Regions from separate parts of the Hydrogenophaga sp. GW823-FHT04C09 genome, predicted to be linked through region 1. Evidence: riboswitches for the same ligand, from Rfam matches in the RefSeq annotation. Region 1 holds a riboswitch; the other holds the start of a gene.
What was found. Region 1 has a riboswitch for glycine ahead of gcvT (glycine cleavage system aminomethyltransferase GcvT). Riboswitches for the same ligand answer to the same signal wherever they lie in the genome.
Positions count from the first base shown of each region.

Region 2: it holds a riboswitch for glycine, as region 1 does, so the genes downstream of both, AC1Q9M_RS15390 (penicillin-binding protein 1A) here and gcvT (glycine cleavage system aminomethyltransferase GcvT) in region 1, are expected to answer to the same signal.

Region 1 covers NZ_JBXAIO010000001.1:714,963-722,915, forward strand. Annotated here, with positions in the region: gene AC1Q9M_RS03275 (2-dehydro-3-deoxygalactonokinase) at 1-423, opposite strand, end outside; gene AC1Q9M_RS03280 (mandelate racemase/muconate lactonizing enzyme family protein) at 420-1,604, opposite strand; gene AC1Q9M_RS03285 (dihydrodipicolinate synthase family protein) at 1,601-2,533, opposite strand; gene AC1Q9M_RS03290 (SMP-30/gluconolactonase/LRE family protein) at 2,658-4,370, shown strand; gene AC1Q9M_RS03295 (hypothetical protein) at 4,463-4,966, shown strand; glycine riboswitch at 4,998-5,112, shown strand; glycine riboswitch at 5,125-5,229, shown strand; gene gcvT (glycine cleavage system aminomethyltransferase GcvT) at 5,235-6,419, shown strand; gene gcvH (glycine cleavage system protein GcvH) at 6,457-6,825, shown strand; gene gcvP (aminomethyl-transferring glycine dehydrogenase) at 6,854-7,953, shown strand, end outside.
Region 2 covers NZ_JBXAIO010000005.1:109,251-117,203, reverse strand. Annotated here, with positions in the region: gene minC (septum site-determining protein MinC) at 1-532, shown strand, start outside; gene minD (septum site-determining protein MinD) at 568-1,383, shown strand; gene minE (cell division topological specificity factor MinE) at 1,387-1,647, shown strand; gene AC1Q9M_RS15390 (penicillin-binding protein 1A) at 1,943-4,231, opposite strand; glycine riboswitch at 4,360-4,449, opposite strand; gene map (type I methionyl aminopeptidase) at 4,479-5,270, opposite strand; gene AC1Q9M_RS15380 (ParD-like family protein) at 5,270-5,524, opposite strand; gene AC1Q9M_RS15375 (hypothetical protein) at 5,581-6,183, opposite strand; gene AC1Q9M_RS15370 (calcium:cation antiporter) at 6,267-7,454, opposite strand; gene AC1Q9M_RS15365 (aminoglycoside phosphotransferase family protein) at 7,702-7,953, opposite strand, start outside.

The DNA.
Region 1 (7,953 bases):
GCCGGCGGCGAGGTCGGCGCCCCACATCTGCGTCTCTTCGCCGCGCATCACGTCGTCCTGTCCGTCGGCGTTGCGGCAGGTCAGGCCCGGCACGATGTGCAGCGGCACCCCCGGCAGCACGTCCACACGCGTGAGGCGCGCGGCGGCCTCGCCGATGCCCGCAGGGCAGCCGAGGTAGTCGGCCTCTTTCCAGCCCTGGCGGCTGCCGATCATGCCGCTGGCGATCAGCGCGCCCGCGCGTTGATCGATCCAGTCGCCGCACAGCGACAGCAGGGCATCGGCGAAACGGCCGTCCTTCACGGCCATGACGCCGCCAGGCGCGGCGCGCGTCTCGATCGCTTCGCCGGCCGCATCGAGCAGGCTGGCGCGCAGGTTGGAGGTACCCCAGTCGATGGCGATGAGGGCGGAGGGGGAAGCGGTCATGAAATGGGGGCTTTCTTGCGCAGGAAGGACCAGAGCGTGGCATTGGGTTCGATGCCCAGCCCCGGCCCGTCGGGAACGATGAACGCGCCGCTTTCGCAGCGCATGGTGGTGTCGACGAACCGCAGGTTGCGATCGAACACCGAGTGCTGGTACTCGTGCATGGGCACGTTGGGCAGCGACGCCGAGGCGTGCAGGCTCGCGGCCTGGAAGATGCCCACGCCAATGCTCGCGTGCGGAATCACGCGCATGTGGAAAGCGTGCGCCATGCGGCCGATCTGCATGAACTGGCTCACGCCCGTGTGGCCCATCTCGGGCTGCACGATCGACATCGCGCGGCGCTCGAAGCGCGGCAGCGCCTCGTGCACCGAGCGCCACTCCTCGCCCAGCGCCACCGGCACGCGCACGGCGGCGGCCACACGCGCCTGGCCTTCGAGATCCTCGGCGGCGCACGGCGCCTCGACAAAGTACGGGGCGAAGGGCGCGAGCCGGTCGATGAGCTGGATCGCCTCGCCCGCATCGAACTTCCAGTGCAGGTCGACCATCAGCTTCGCGCGCGGCCCCAGCGCCTCGCGCAGCGCGCGCATCTCATCGACGATGCCCTCGAACGACACCGCCGCCGCGTACTTGAACGCGGTGAACCCGCGCGCCGCGAAATCGCGCGCCAGCGCCACCTTGTCGGCGAGTGTCCTGCCCGGCAGGCCTGAAACGTAGGCCGGCACGCGCACCGTGCGCTGGCCGCCCAGCAGCTTGGCCACGGGCAGGCCAGAGAGCTTGCCGGCGAGGTCCCACAGCGCGATGTCGATGCCCGCGATGGCGTCGCCCCAGAAGCCGCCCGAGGCCCCACGCACGCGCATGAGGTCGTAGAGGTCCTCGTGGATGGCGGTCGCATCGCGCGGGTCGCGCCCGAGGATCACCGGCCCGAGCACGTCGTCGATCAGGGCCGTGACCGCCTCAGGCGCGACGATGCCGTAGGTCTCGCCCCAACCCCATGTGCCATCCTCGGCCGTCACCTTGATCAGCACCGACATGTCGGTGCTCGGGTAGATCGTGCGGTTGCCCTGGCGCACCAGGTAACCGCGCGCGTTGACCTGCTCGCCCTCACCCAGCGGGCCGAGGTAGGGCGTGTCGCGCGGCAGCGAGACCACGAAGGTCTCGACCGCAGCGATGCGCGGCCCACTCATCCCGCACGCCCCCGCAGCGGGTGCGTGGGCAACAACAGGTCCTGCAAGTCGCCCAGGAAGGCGTCCACGTCGGCCTTGTCCAGCGCGTCCAGGCGCGGGCCGGCCGCGCGCTGATGCTCGCACGGCAGCAGGCCACGGGCACTCAGCACGTACTTGGTGAGCGACCAGCGGAACACCGCCTGCACGTTGAGGATGGGCAGCATGCGCGTGAACAGTTCGCGCACACGCGCCGCGTCGCCCGCGCGGTGGGCCTTGAACAGCGCCACATGCACTTCGGCCAGCTCGATCGCCGGCATGGTGCCGGCCGCGCCGCGCCGCAGTTCGTCGGTGATGTAGCGCCCACCCGCGCCGCCGAACACCCCCACCAGGCTGGCCGGGCCGCGCTCGCGCAGCACCGTCAGGCGCTGGCCGCTGGGCAGGGTCTCTTCCTTCACGTAGCGGATCGCGTGAACGACGGCCGCCACTTCCACGATCGCCTCGGGGTCGAGGCCGGCCCCCACCGGCTGCGGCACGTTCTGCAGCACCAGCACCGCGCCCGGCACGGCCGCCGACACCTCGCGGAAGTACTCGACCTGGGTGGCCACCGTCGGACGGTCCGGCGGTACGGCCACCATCAGCGCGGCCGCGCCCTGCGCGATCGCGGCCCGCGCCAGCTCGATCGTGGTGGCCGCCTGGGCGCTGGACACCCCCGCCACCACCGGCACCCGGCCCGCCACTTCCTCCAGCACGGCGGCGGTCAGCGACAGGCGCTCGGGCACGCTGAGCTGGCCAACTTCACTGGCCACGCCCGGGTAGGTGATGCCATCCACACCCGCTTCAAGCAGGTAGCGCACCAGGCCGCGCAGGGCCTGCGCGTCCGGTTGGCCGGCGGCGTCGAAAGGCGTGGGGAGAACGGGGTAGACCCCGGCAAGCGATGCAGGTGATGTCACGTCGTGAATCCAATTTGTTCCGTTGAATGGAACTTCAATTGTAGATCTCGTGGTGTTTGACAAACAAGTTCCATTCATTGGTACTTACCCTGGGTTGACCTCCCCTAGAATTCCCGCACCCGCCATGTCAGAAACCGCTCATCCCGCCTCGACCTCCGCCACCACCGCCCCGGGCCTGGGGGTGCTGGAGAAAGCCATGGCCGTGCTCAATCTGGTGTCGGCGGCGCGCGCGCCCATGACGTTCACGCAACTGCAGCGCGCCTCGGCCCTGCCCAAAGCCACGCTGCACCGCATGCTGGGCACGCTGGTGCGCGAAGGCCTGCTGCGCCACGACAGCTACAACAAGACCTTCCTGCTCGGGTTCCGGTTGCTGGAACTGGCGCACGAGGTCTGGAGCGATTTCGATCTGCGCGTGGCGGCCCAGGACGAACTGGTGCGCCTGCGCAACGCGTTCGACGAAAGCGTGCAACTGGTGGTGCTCAGTGGCCAACAGATGGTGGTGGTGGCCAGCGAGGACGCTGGCCGCGAACCGCAGGTCGCCTCCAAGGTGGGCATGCGCCTGCCCTTGCACGCCAGCGCGGCCGGCAAGGCGATCGCGGCCTGCCTGGCGCCCGCGCAGCAGGCCCAGCTGTTGGCCGCCTCGCTGCTGGAGCGCTTCACCGAGCACACCATCGTGGACAACGAGGCGCTGCGGGCCGAGCTCGACCTCACCCGCGCACGCGGCTACGCGCTGGAAGTGGGTGAATACGACGCCGAGCGCGTGAGCGTGGCCGCGCCGGTGTTCGACTACGAGGGCCGCGCCATCGGGGCCGTAGCCGTGACGGCCAGCGCGGCGCAGCTGGATGCGCGGCGCGCGCACAGCCTGTCGGCCGAGCTGATCGGCGCGGCCCGCACCATCACGCACAGCGCGGCGGGCCAGCCGATGTCGCTGCTGGCGCACACCGAGCCCCCCGCGGCGCCCACGCCCGAGGTGCATGCCATCGGCGAGGCGCGGGCGCTGCTGGGCGAAGGCCCGGTCTGGTCGCCCCGCGACAACGCGCTGTACTGGGTGGACATCCTCGCGCCGGCCATCCACCAGCTCGACGCCGCCAGCGGGGTGCTGCGCGAAACACCGCTGGGCGCCATGGTGAGCATGGTCGTGCCCATGGCCTCCGGTGGCCTGCTGCTCGCCACGCCCTCGGGCCTGATGGCCATGGCGCCCGACTCGGGCCGCATGACCCTGTTCGCCCACCCCGAATCCGCCCGCCCGGGCAACCGCTACAACGACGGCAAGTGCGACCGGCGCGGCCGGCTGTGGGTCAGCTCCATGGACATGGGCGCCATGGCCAACCGGGGCAACCTCTTTCGCGTCGATCCGGATGGCAGCTGGGAGAAGGTCGACAGCGGCTTCACCGTGCCCAACGGCCTGGGTTTCAGCCCCGACAACACGCGGATGTATTTCACCGACACCTTCCGCAAGACCATCTACGAATACGACTTCGACCTCGCGGCCGGCCGCATCGCGAACCGCCGCCCCCTCGTGGTCTTCGGCGCGGGCGAAGGCAAACCCGACGGCCTGACGGTGGATGCCGAGGGCTGCCTCTGGGTGGCCGTGTGGGACGGCTGGGAACTGGCGCGCTTCGGCCCCGACGGCCGCGAGCTGATGCGGGTGCGCCTGCCGGTGCCACGGCCCACCAGCTGCTGCTTTGGCGGCGCCGACCTCGGCACGCTCTATGTGACCAGCGCTTCGGTGCGGCTGGGCTCGCAGGCGCTGGCCAGCGCACCGCTGTCGGGCGCACTGTTTGCCCTGGAGGTCCCGGGCGTGCGGGGCCTGCCGGAAACCACGTTCGCCGGCTGAAACCGACCGCAGGCCGGTTACCTGCGCGGTGTTCACCGCGCCGTCACATGGGCTGTCCACAGTGCAGGCTCCGTGAACGACGCCGAGATGCCATGCTGAACAAGACCCAGAAGGGCCGCGCCGAGCTGCGACCCGGGCAACGCCAACTCGCGCAGCGCGAGCGCGCCCTGCTGCTGCTGGCCGATGGCCGCAAACCCGATGCCGAGCTGTTCGCCCTGTTCGAGGGCCAGGGCCCCACGCTCGCGGCCGACCTGATCTCGCGCGGCTACCTTGTGGACGAAGCACCACCGCCGCCCCGCACGCCGGCCAACACCCCGCCCACCGTCTCCGCCGACGCCTTTTCCGGCCCCCGCTCGCTCGCCAGCGCGCGCATGTTCCTGTTCGACCTGAGCGAGCGCATGTTCGCCCCGCGCGACAAGGCCATGGCCCAGCGCTACCGCGACGCCCTGCGCGAAGCGCGCGACGTGGGCGACATGCTGGCCGTCAGCCGGGCCATGATGGCCGACGTGGAGCGCCTGGCCGGCAGCGAACGCGCCGACGGCATCCGCGAGCGGCTGGCCCGCCTGCTGCCCGAATCGGCCCTGGAAACGCCCTGAAACACCGGCCCGCCGGACGCCGTGCGATACACTCGCCGGGTCAGGAGAGAAGCCGATCCGGTCCCCGGAGAAGGCTCGCCGAAGGCGCAGGCGGCACCGCACACCGGGTGCCCTGAACGCTCAGGCAAAAGGACTGGCAAACACGGGCCACGAGGCCGGTGTACCCCCCTGGAGAGAGGCCGTTCCTCGAAGCGGCCCACCGAAGGAGCAAGCGCGGCATCGCCCGCGTGAATCTCTCAGGTAAAGCGGACAGTGGGGCAGCGCACGGATGAACCGTGTTTCGCCCCACCGGGGCCTGCCCCCTTGCCTGAAAGCCTCTGCCGTGCCCGCTGCCGCCGCCCCGCTTCTCCAGACCCCGCTGCACAAGCTCCACGTCGAACTGGGCGCCCGCATGGTGCCCTTCGCCGGCTACGACATGCCGGTGCAGTACCCCACCGGCCTCATGGCCGAACACCACCACACCCGCAAGGCCGCCGGCCTGTTCGACGTCTCGCACATGGGCCAGCTGCGCCTGGTCGGGCCCGACGCCCCCGCCGCCTTCGAGACGCTCATGCCGGTGGACGTGATCGACCTCGGCGTGGGCAAGCAGCGCTACGGCCTGCTGCTCAACGACGAGGGCGGCATCATCGACGACCTGATGTTCGTCAACCGCGGGCACGACCTCTTCGTCATCGTCAACGGCGCCTGCAAGGCTGATGACATCGCGCACATCCAGGCGCGCATCGGCTCGCGCTGCGAAGTCATCCCCCTGCCCGACCGCGCCCTGCTCGCGCTGCAAGGCCCGCTGGCGGTGGACGTGCTGCAGCGCCTCGTGCCCGGCGTCGAAAAACTGATCTTCATGACCGGCTCGCCCTTCCCGTGGCACGGTGCCGACCTCTTCATCACCCGCAGCGGCTACACCGGCGAAGACGGCTTCGAGATATCCCTGCCCGGCGACCGCGCCGACCAGTTCGTGCGCACCCTGCTGGCCCAGCCCGAAGTAATGCCCATCGGCCTGGGCGCGCGCAACTCGCTGCGCCTCGAAGCCGGCCTGTGCCTCTACGGCAACGACATCGACACCACCACCACCCCGGTGGAAGCCGGGCTCAACTGGGCCATGCAGAAAGTGCGCCGCACCGGCGGCGCGCGCGCGGGCGGCTTCCCCGGCGCGGCGCGCGTGCTCGCGCAGCTCGACGGCAGCGAACCGCTGACCCGCAAGCGCGTGGGCCTGATCGCCCAGGAATGGGTGCCCGTGCGCGAGAACGTCGAACTGCAGAACACCAGTGGCGAGGTGATCGGCAAGACCTCCAGCGGCCTCATCGGCCCCAGCGCCAACAAGCCCATCGCCATCGGCTACGTCACACCCGAACACGCCGCCCTGGGCACGCCCGTGGTGGCCATGGTGCGCGGCAAACCCGTGCCCATGGAAGTCAGCGCCATGCCCTTCGTGCCCAACCGATACTTCCGCGGCTGATCTCACTTTTTTCGTTTCTTTTTTCAGGAGCTTTTTCATGACCACCAAGTACACCGAAGACCACGAATGGATCACCGTTGACGGCGGCATCGCCACCGTCGGCATCACCGTGCACGCGCAGGACGCGCTGGGCGACGTGGTGTTCGTCGACCTGCCCGAAGTCGGCAAGAGCTTCGCGCAAAAGGAAGTGGCCGGCGTGGTCGAGTCTGTGAAGGCCGCGGCCGACGTGTACATGCCCGTCAGCGGCGAAGTCACCGAAGTCAACGAAGCCCTGCGCGCCGACCCGTCGCTGGCCAACACCGACCCGCTCAAGGCCGGCTGGTTCTTCAAGGTCAAGCTCTCCGACCCGGCCCAGGTCGACGCCCTGCTGGACGAGACCGCCTACAACACCTTCGCCAACGCCTGATCCGCCTCTTCTCCCGCCGGAGCCTTCCATGCTGATGCCCTCTGTCAAACCCCTCGGTGAACTCGAAAACCCGTCAGAATTCGTGGCGCGCCACATCGGCATCGGCCAGGCCGACGAGACCCACATGCTCTCGGTCATCGGCGAGGCCTCGCGCCGCGCGCTGATCGACGGCATCGTGCCGCGCAGCATCGCGCGCAGCCAGGGCATGCAGCTGCCACCGGCCGTCACCGAGGCCGCGGCGCTGGCCGAGCTCAAGGCGCTGGCGCAGAAGAACAAGGTGTTCAAGAGCTTCATCGGCCAGGGTTACCACGGCACGCTCACGCCCGGCGTGATCCTGCGCAACGTGCTGGAGAACCCCGCCTGGTACACCGCCTACACGCCCTACCAGGCCGAGATCTCGCAAGGCCGCATGGAAGCCCTGGTCAACTTCCAGACCATGGTGAGCGACCTCACCGGCATGGCCATCGCCAACGCCTCCATGCTCGACGAAGCCACCGCCGCCGCCGAGGCCATGACCCTGGCCAAACGCTCGGTGAAGAGCAAGGGCAACACCTTCATCGTCTCGGGCGACGTGCACCCGCAGATCATCGAAGTGGTGCAGACCCGCGCCAAACCCCTGGGCCTCACGGTGAAGATCGCGATGTCGGGCGAGGAATGGGCCGCCATGCTGTCGGACGGCGACTACTTCGCCGCCTTCACCCAGTACCCCGCCTCCAGCGGCTGGCTGCACGACTGGACCAAGGACGCCGCCACCGTGCACGGCAAGCAGGCCGCCTTCATCGTCGCCGCCGACCTGCTCGCCCTCACCCTGCTCAAGCCCCCGGGCGAGATGGGCGCGGACATCGTGGTCGGCACCACGCAGCGCTTCGGCATGCCCATGGGCGCGGGCGGCCCGCACGCCGGCTACATGGCCTGCCGCGACGAATTCAAGCGCTCGCTGCCGGGCCGTCTGGTCGGCGTGAGCGTGGACGTGCACGGCCAGCCCGCCTACCGCCTCGCGCTGCAGACGCGCGAGCAGCACATCCGCCGCGAAAAAGCCACCAGCAACATCTGCACCGCGCAGGTGCTGCCCGCTGTGGTTGCCAGCATGTACGCCGTGTACCACGGCCCGCAGGGCTTGAAGCGCAT
Region 2 (7,953 bases), on a different contig from region 1:
GCTGCGCCAGCACCGCCTCACGCCCCTGGCCGTGCGCGGCGGCACCATCGAACAGACCGCGCTGGCCGTGGCCGCCGGCCTCACGCCCGCGCCCGATGCCACCGTGCAACGGGCCGCCCCGTCGGCGGTACCGACCGAGACCGCCTCGCCGGAACCCGTGGCCGCGCCCCAGCCGATGCCCATGCCCGGTGCGCTGGTGATCGACAAGCCCCTGCGCTCGGGCCAGCAGGTTTACGCGCGCGGTCGCGACCTGGTGGTCATGGCCATGGTCAACCCGGGTGCCGAGGTGATCGCCGACGGCAACATCCACGTGTACGCGCCGCTGCGTGGCAAGGCCATCGCCGGTGCGCGCGGCTACGGGGAGGCGCGCATCTTCGCGCTGTCCATGGCGCCCGAACTCATTTCCATCGCCGGCATCTACCGCACCAGCGAAGTGGCCCTGCCCGAATCGGTCCAGGGCAAGACCGCGCAGGTGCGCCTGGTGCCCGGGCCCGATGGCGACAAACTCGTGATCGACGCCATCGGCGTCTGAGTCTCACCCCTTATTCGAATCGAAGGACTTTCACCATGACCAAGATTGTTGTCGTCACCTCCGGCAAGGGCGGCGTGGGCAAGACCACCACCAGCGCCAGCTTCGCCTCGGGCCTGGCCCTGCGCGGCCACAAGACCGCCGTCATCGATTTCGACGTGGGCCTGCGCAACCTGGACCTGATCATGGGCTGCGAGCGCCGCGTGGTGTACGACCTGATCAACGTCATTCAGGGCGAGGCCAACCTGAACCAGGCCCTGATCAAGGACAAGCAGTGCGACAACCTGTTCGTGCTGGCCGCCAGCCAGACGCGCGACAAGGACGCCCTGAGCCAGGAAGGCGTGCACAAGGTGCTGACCGACCTGTCGGCCATGGGCTTCGAGTACATCATTTGCGACTCGCCCGCCGGCATCGAGACCGGTGCGCTCATGGCCATGCACTACGCCGACGAGGCGCTGGTGGTGACCAACCCCGAGGTCTCCAGCGTGCGCGACTCCGACCGCATCCTGGGAATGCTGGGCAGCAAGACGCAGCGCGCCATCGAGGGCAAGGAGCCGATCAAGGAACACCTGCTGATCACGCGCTACAACCCAGGCCGCGTGGCCGATGGCCAGATGCTCTCGCTCAGCGACATCCAGGACATCCTGCGCATCAAGCTGATCGGCGTGATCCCGGAAAGCGAAAGCGTGCTGACCGCCTCCAACCAGGGCATGCCGGCCATCCACCTCAAGGGCACGGACGTGGCCGAGGCCTACAGCGACGTGATCGACCGTTTCCTCGGTGCCGACAAACCGCTGCGCTTCATCGAGGCCGAAAAAGTGGGCTTCTTCAAGCGCCTGTTCGGAGGGAAGTAAGGCATGTCGATCCTGTCTTTCCTGCTGGGTGAAAAGAAGAAAACCGCCAGCGTCGCCAAGGAGCGCCTGCAGATCATCCTGGCGCACGAGCGCAGCGGGCGCAGCGCTTCCGAGCCCGACTACCTGCCCGCGCTGCAGCGCGAGCTGGTCGCGGTGATCGGCAAGTACATCAAGATCAACCCGGACGACATCAAGGTCCAGCTCGACCGCCAGGACAACCTGGACGTGCTCGAGGTCAAGATTGAGCTGCCCGACCGCAAGTGATCGATGGCGGATCGGGTGAACTTTTGCAGTTCGCGCCGCCGATCCCCCATCTCGGGCCGTTTTCAGCCCACTTCATGCCACCGGTGCGCGGAACATCCGCCAATTCCTAGACTCCATGCTCTAGGGGGTGGCGCCGGCTTGCCGGCGTGATGCGGTGGAAGAGCCGCACCCATCCCGGGTTTCGCGGCGCTGCTATGTTCTTGCTGGAAGGGTGCAAGGACGCGGTTTCCAGCTTGTCTGGCTTCTCCTCTGGGCCTGTTTGTGGGGCAAATCGGGGCCGAGCAACGCCGCTTTTTCATTCCCCCGGGGCCGGGATGCCGCTGCGGCATTCGAACGGGCCCTGGATGAAGGTGTGGGGCTCGACGGTGCAGGGGCCCTCCAGGGATTCCGGGTAGACGTAGTCGTCGCCCCATGGCACCAGGTCCGCCGGCATGCGGCGCTCCTGCTCGGGCCGCTGGGCGACGGCGACCTTCATGTAATCCGTCCAGACGGGCAATGCCAGGCTTCCCCCGGTCGCGTTGCCCAGGCTGCGCGACTGGTCGTACCCGATCCACACCACCGAAGCGACGCCCGATGAATAACCGGCGAACCAGGCATCGCGTGCGTCGTTGGACGTGCCGGTCTTGCCGGCCGTGTCCTTGCGCCCGAGTGCGCTCGCTCGCCGCCCGGTGCCGTGCCGCACCACGTCGCGCAGCATGCTGTCCATCACGTAGGCATTGCGTGGGGAGATCACCTGGCCGCGGGGCGACACCGGCGGCGCTTCGTAGAGCACCGCACCGCCGCGCTCGCTGACCTTGAGCACCAGGCGGGACTCGACCCGCTCTCCTTCGTTGGCGAACACCGCGTAGGCCTCGGTGAGCTGCAGCGGGGTCACCGCACCCGCGCCCAGCGCCAGCGGCAGGATCGGAGGATTGAGCTCGGCCGCGAAACCGAAACGGGTGGCGAACTGCTGCACATATTCCGTGCCGGCGGCGTCCATGAGGTTGACCGCCACCACGTTCTTCGAGCGCGCCAGGGCCCGCCGGGCCGTGATGAAGCCTTCGTACTGGTTGCCGTAGTTGCGCGGTCGCCAGGCCTTGCGGCCGCGCGCCGAGGGCGTGACCAGCCGCTGCGTGTCGTCGACCAGGGTGCCGGGGAAATAGCCTTTTTCCAGCGCGGCGGAAAACACGAAGGGCTTGAAGGTCGATCCCGGCTGGCGCACCGCCTGCACCGCGTGGTCGAACTGGTTGAACGCAAAGTCGAAGCCCCCGGCCAGTGCCAGGATCTCACCCGACCTCGCATCGATGGACACCAGCGCGCCCTGCATCTGCGGCAGCTGTGTCAGCCGCCAGCGCCCGGCCGTGTCGGCCACGACACGAACGACGGCACCCGGTTCGATGCGCCTGCGCGCCGGTGCGTCGGGTTTGAGCAGCGCGCTGCTGCCCGGGCTCAGCGTGTGGCGTGCAATGCGAATCACGGTGCCGTCGCGCAGGGCGGCCGTGATGCCGGCGGAGGTCGAGGCTTCCAGCACGGTGGCCACGCGCAAGGCGCCACTGTCCCGGTAGGGCGCGAGGGCCCGGCGGATGCCGGCCGGGTCGTCGGCCTGCACGGCTTGCTTCAGATGGCCTTCCGGCCCCGCGGGGCCGCGCTGGTGCTGTGCATTCAACAGGCCGGCGCGCAAGGCATGGGTGGCGGCGCGCTGCTCGGCCACGTGGATGGTGGTGGTCACATCCAGGCCCCGCGAGTAGGCCTCGTCCCCATAACGCTCCACCAGCATCTTGCGAACCTGTTCGACCGCGTAGGCCGATGCCGGGTCGGTCGACGGGTGGTTCAGCGCCAAGGTCAGGGGCTCGGCGCGGGCCTGCTCATAGGCCGGCTCATCGAGATGCCCCAGCTCGCGCATGCGCTTGAGAATGTGCTGCTGGCGCACGGTGGCGCGCTCGCGGTTGGCGACCGGGTTGTAGGCGGAGGGCGCCTTGGGCAGGCCGGCCAGCATGGCCGCCTCGGCGACGCTGAGCTGGTCGAGCGTCTTGTCGAAGTAGACCGATGCGGCCGCCGCGAAACCGTAGGCCCGTTCGCCTAGGTAGATCTGGTTCATGTACAGCTCCAGGATCTTGTCCTTGCTGTAGACCGATTCGAGCTTGTAGGCCAGCATGATCTCCATGACCTTGCGCCGGTAGGTCTTCTCCCGGCTCAGGAAGAAGACCCGCGCGACCTGCATGGAGATGGTGCTGCCACCTTGCGCGTGCCCACCGGCCACGAGGTTGCCGAGCGCCGCGCGAACCAGGCCCGCGTAATCCACCGCCCCGTGTTCGTGGAACCGCGCGTCCTCGATGGCCAGCAAGGCCTGCTGCATGCGCAACGGGATGCGCTCGATCGGCACGAACTCGCGCCGCTCTTCGCCGTACTCGGCGAGCAGGCTGCCGTCCCTGGCGTGGATGCGCATGGGCAGCATCGGTTCGTAGTGGGCCAGGTGACCAACCTCGGGCACCTGCTGCCACAGGCGGTGCAAGGCATGGGCGGCGCCGAGGGCAACGCCGATGCACAGGCCAAGGGCCAGCGCGGCGAAGAACCGGGCCGTGAAAGGGGTTCGAAAGGAGAACATGGGCAAGGCTCAGGTGAAAGCGCCTCTCCCCCTGTCCTTTTACCTGAGAGTTTCGACTGCGTCGGCAGTCTGCCCCTTCGGTGTGCCGGTGCGCGCGCGGTGCGGCTCGGCCTCTCTCCAGTCGGCGAAATGTGTCTGCGGTCCGGTGGCCTGAGCGATCATGGGAGTTTGCGCCTTCGGCGGAGGCGCGACACGCCTCGCTCTCCCGCAGAGCGTCGCAGTCTATCAGAGGGTCAAAACCCGGGCGTCACACCGGTGCGCGGGCACCCGTGCCACCCGGCCAGGGCGTGAGCACCTCGTGTCCCTCGGGCGTGACGGCCACCATGTGTTCCCACTGGGCGGACAGGGAGCGGTCTTTGGTCACGACGGTCCACCCATCGGCCAAGGTCCGGGTCTCGCGCTGGCCTGCGTTGAGCATGGGTTCGATGGTGAAGACCATCCCCGGCTCCAGCCTGAGCCCCTCGCCGCGCCGGCCATGGTGAAGCACGTTCGGTTCTTCGTGGTAGATCCGGCCAATGCCGTGCCCGCAGTACTCGCGCACCACGCTGAAGTGCTCTCGATGGGCGACGGACTGGATGGCATGGCCAATGTCCCCCAGCGTCGCGCCGGGCCTGACCTGCCGGATGCCGGCCAGCAGGGCTTCGTAGGTGGTCTCCACCAGACGCCGGGCCAGCACGTTGGGTGTGCCGACGAAGTACATGCGGCTGGTGTCGCCGAACCAGCCGTCCTGGTTGACGGCCACATCGATGTTGATGATGTCGCCCTTCTTCAGCAGCTTGTCGGGCGAGGGGATGCCGTGGCAGACCACCTGGTTGACGGAGGTGAGGATGGTCTTGGGGTACCCGTGGTACCCCAGGTTGGCCGGGATGGCGCCCTGGACATTCACGATGTGGTCGTGGCAGATCCGGTCCAGCGTCTCCGTGCTGACCCCGGGGACGACGTGGGGCTCGATCATGCCGAGCACCTCCGCGGCCAGCCTGCCGGCGCGCCGCGCCATCTCGATGTCCTCGGCGGACTTGATGGTGATGCCGCGAGCCACTAGCGCTGGCCCGCCGGGGCTGTGCGGGACTTGCCCGGTGGGGTCGCGGCCGCCACGGTGATGTCCAGGCCCCCCGCGAGTTCCGCCCGCACCAACAGCTGGCAGATCTCCCGGTGGTCCAGCGCCGGGTGAAGCTCGGTCAGCATGCCAACCCGCATCCAGTGTTCGGCCTGCGCATTGATGGACCTGCTCAGCGCATTCCCCGCCACGCGCAGGTTCTCGTGCATCAGGTCCGAAATCTTGACGATCCCCATTCATCACCTATATATGAAACGTATATGAATTATATACGCCTCAAGGTGGACGGCGGCTAGTTGGGGTTGGCCGGCGGGGTGGGTGGCGCGGCGGCCGGTGGGGGGTCCACCGGATCCAGCAGGCCCTTGGGCGGGTTGCGCTTCATCTCACCGGCCAGCGTCAGCTGCTCGGGACTCATGCATTCATCGGCCAGCCGCTTGCCCAGTTGCTGGCTCATGAGCATGGACTTGTTGCCCAACTGCAGCCACATGGCGCCCCGCTTCGGGTCTTCGAGCCGGATGGCACCGGTGCGGCTTTCCACCGGGTGCATGTAGTACCGCGCGTTGCGCATGTTCTTCACCTGCACGATGAAGAACCCCTGCCGCTTGGCGGGCACGATCTCCACAGCCGAGCCCAGTTCGCAGGGGATGTTGCCGAGGTACACGCGCTGCGCGACCGCGAGATCGGCTTCGGTGAGGTTCACGCTGGAATCCTCTTCGATCGGTGTCACTTCTTCCACGGCCTTGGCCGCGGAGCGCGCCAGCGGCGCGCGTTTGGTCGTGGTGGTGGGTTTGGCCGCCGGCTTGGCGGCGGGCTTCGCGGGGGTCTGCTGCGCCATCACCGGGATGGGCGCGAACGCCACGGCGCTCAGGGAGAAGACGAGGGCAAGGATTTTCATGGGCCCTAGTCTGCCCGCATGGCCGCTGAAATGCTGTTCGCAGATGTTTCGACCGCATCCACCGTGGGCCGCCCATGGCGCGGCTAGGGAAAGAACAACAGCACGGCGAACACGGCAAACAGCGCGAGGTGCATGTAACCCTGCAGCGCCGAGGTGCGCTGGCCGTTGAAGGTGAGCATGCTCAGCACGGCGGTGGCCACAAACAGGGCCGTGTCCATGTGGGAGATGCCCATGACGACCTGCTTGTCGTACAACAAGCCAATGGCCAGCACCGCGGGAACCGTGAGCCCCACGGTGGAGACAAAGGCACCCAGACACAGGTTGACGGCCCGCTGCATCTCATTGCCCAGCGCCGCGCGCACGGCGGTCAAGGACTCGGGGGTGAACACGATCAGGGCGATGAGCACGCCACTCACGGCCACGGGCGCGCCCGCGGCCGCAATGCCGTAGTCGAGCACGACGGCCAGGTGGTGGCCCAGCAGAACGATCGGAACAATCATGGCCAGCAGCAGCAGCGAATGCACCCAGACATCCTTCCTGCTTTGCTGGACAGAACCCTCCGCCTTTTCGGTCTCGGTCGGCGCCCTGGAGGTGCGTTCCATGCGGCGCACCACCATCGCCCCGGGAGGGGGCTGAACGAAGAGGCGCTTGTGGCTGCCGATCTGCTTCCACAGGAAGGCCGCGTACAGCAGCGCGGTGAGGACACCGATGCCCATCGCCTGCTCAGGCCCGAATTCACCCGCTGTGCTGGTGAACTTGGGCAGCACCAGGGCCACCGTGGTCAACAGGGCAATCATCGACAGGTAGGCCGTCGCCCCCTGCGCATTGAACTCCTGTTCGCCATGCCGGGCAGCGCCCACCGCCAGGCAGATCCCCATCACGAGGTTCAGGATGATCATCAACACGGCAAAAATGGAATCGCGCCCGATCGTGGGAGCTTCCCCCGGACCCAAGAGCACCGAGGCAATCAGGATGACCTCGATGGACACGATGGACAGCGTCAGGATGAGCGTGCCGTACGGCTCGCCCAGTTTGTGCGCCAGGTAGTCCGCCTCATGCACGACACCAAACGATGCCGCCACGATGGTGGCCAGCAGCACGGCGAAGCTCAGGCCGGCGACACCGGGTGTGAGTGGCGCGGCCAGCCAGGAGGAACCGTAAAAAGAGAACAACCCCACCACAACCCATGCACCGAGCAGAAGCGCCCAGGTGGCTGGAGAGATGAGCCGCGCGCGCGCGGCGGGTGGGTGGAGGGGGGAGGCGTTGACCATGGCGACCACTTTCACAAGCAGTGCGGGGGCCGTCCCTCGCGGTTGAATCCATGCCGATGGGGTCGTCCCCATTCGGCCTCACACCTGGCGCGTGAGCCCCACAATTATAGGTTTCGAGCTTGTGACCCCGTGAACCGCCTCAGCCGCGCCTCTCCTCTCAGGGCATTGGCGCGGGCCTGAACAGGACCTGTGAAGCGGCCCTGTTCGGGCGCCATGCGGCTGGAGAAGAAACGGTGCTCGTGACCGCTCAGAGATGGGCCGATGCCATGTGGGCCATGGCCAAGGCCGTGTCCGGCGCGGAGCCGTCCTCCAGATGCCAGCAAGCGGAAAGGCCCGCCCAGGCCAGGATCCATTGAAGCAGCCGCCTGCGCTCGAGACCCGCCGAGGCGGCAACCACCTTCAGCCTGCGAAGAAACCGCTCCGGCGAGGTGGCGGTCTCAGCGTCGGGATTGCAGAAGAGGTTGGCGTAGTCAAAACCGCGTTCGCCCCACAGGCCCTT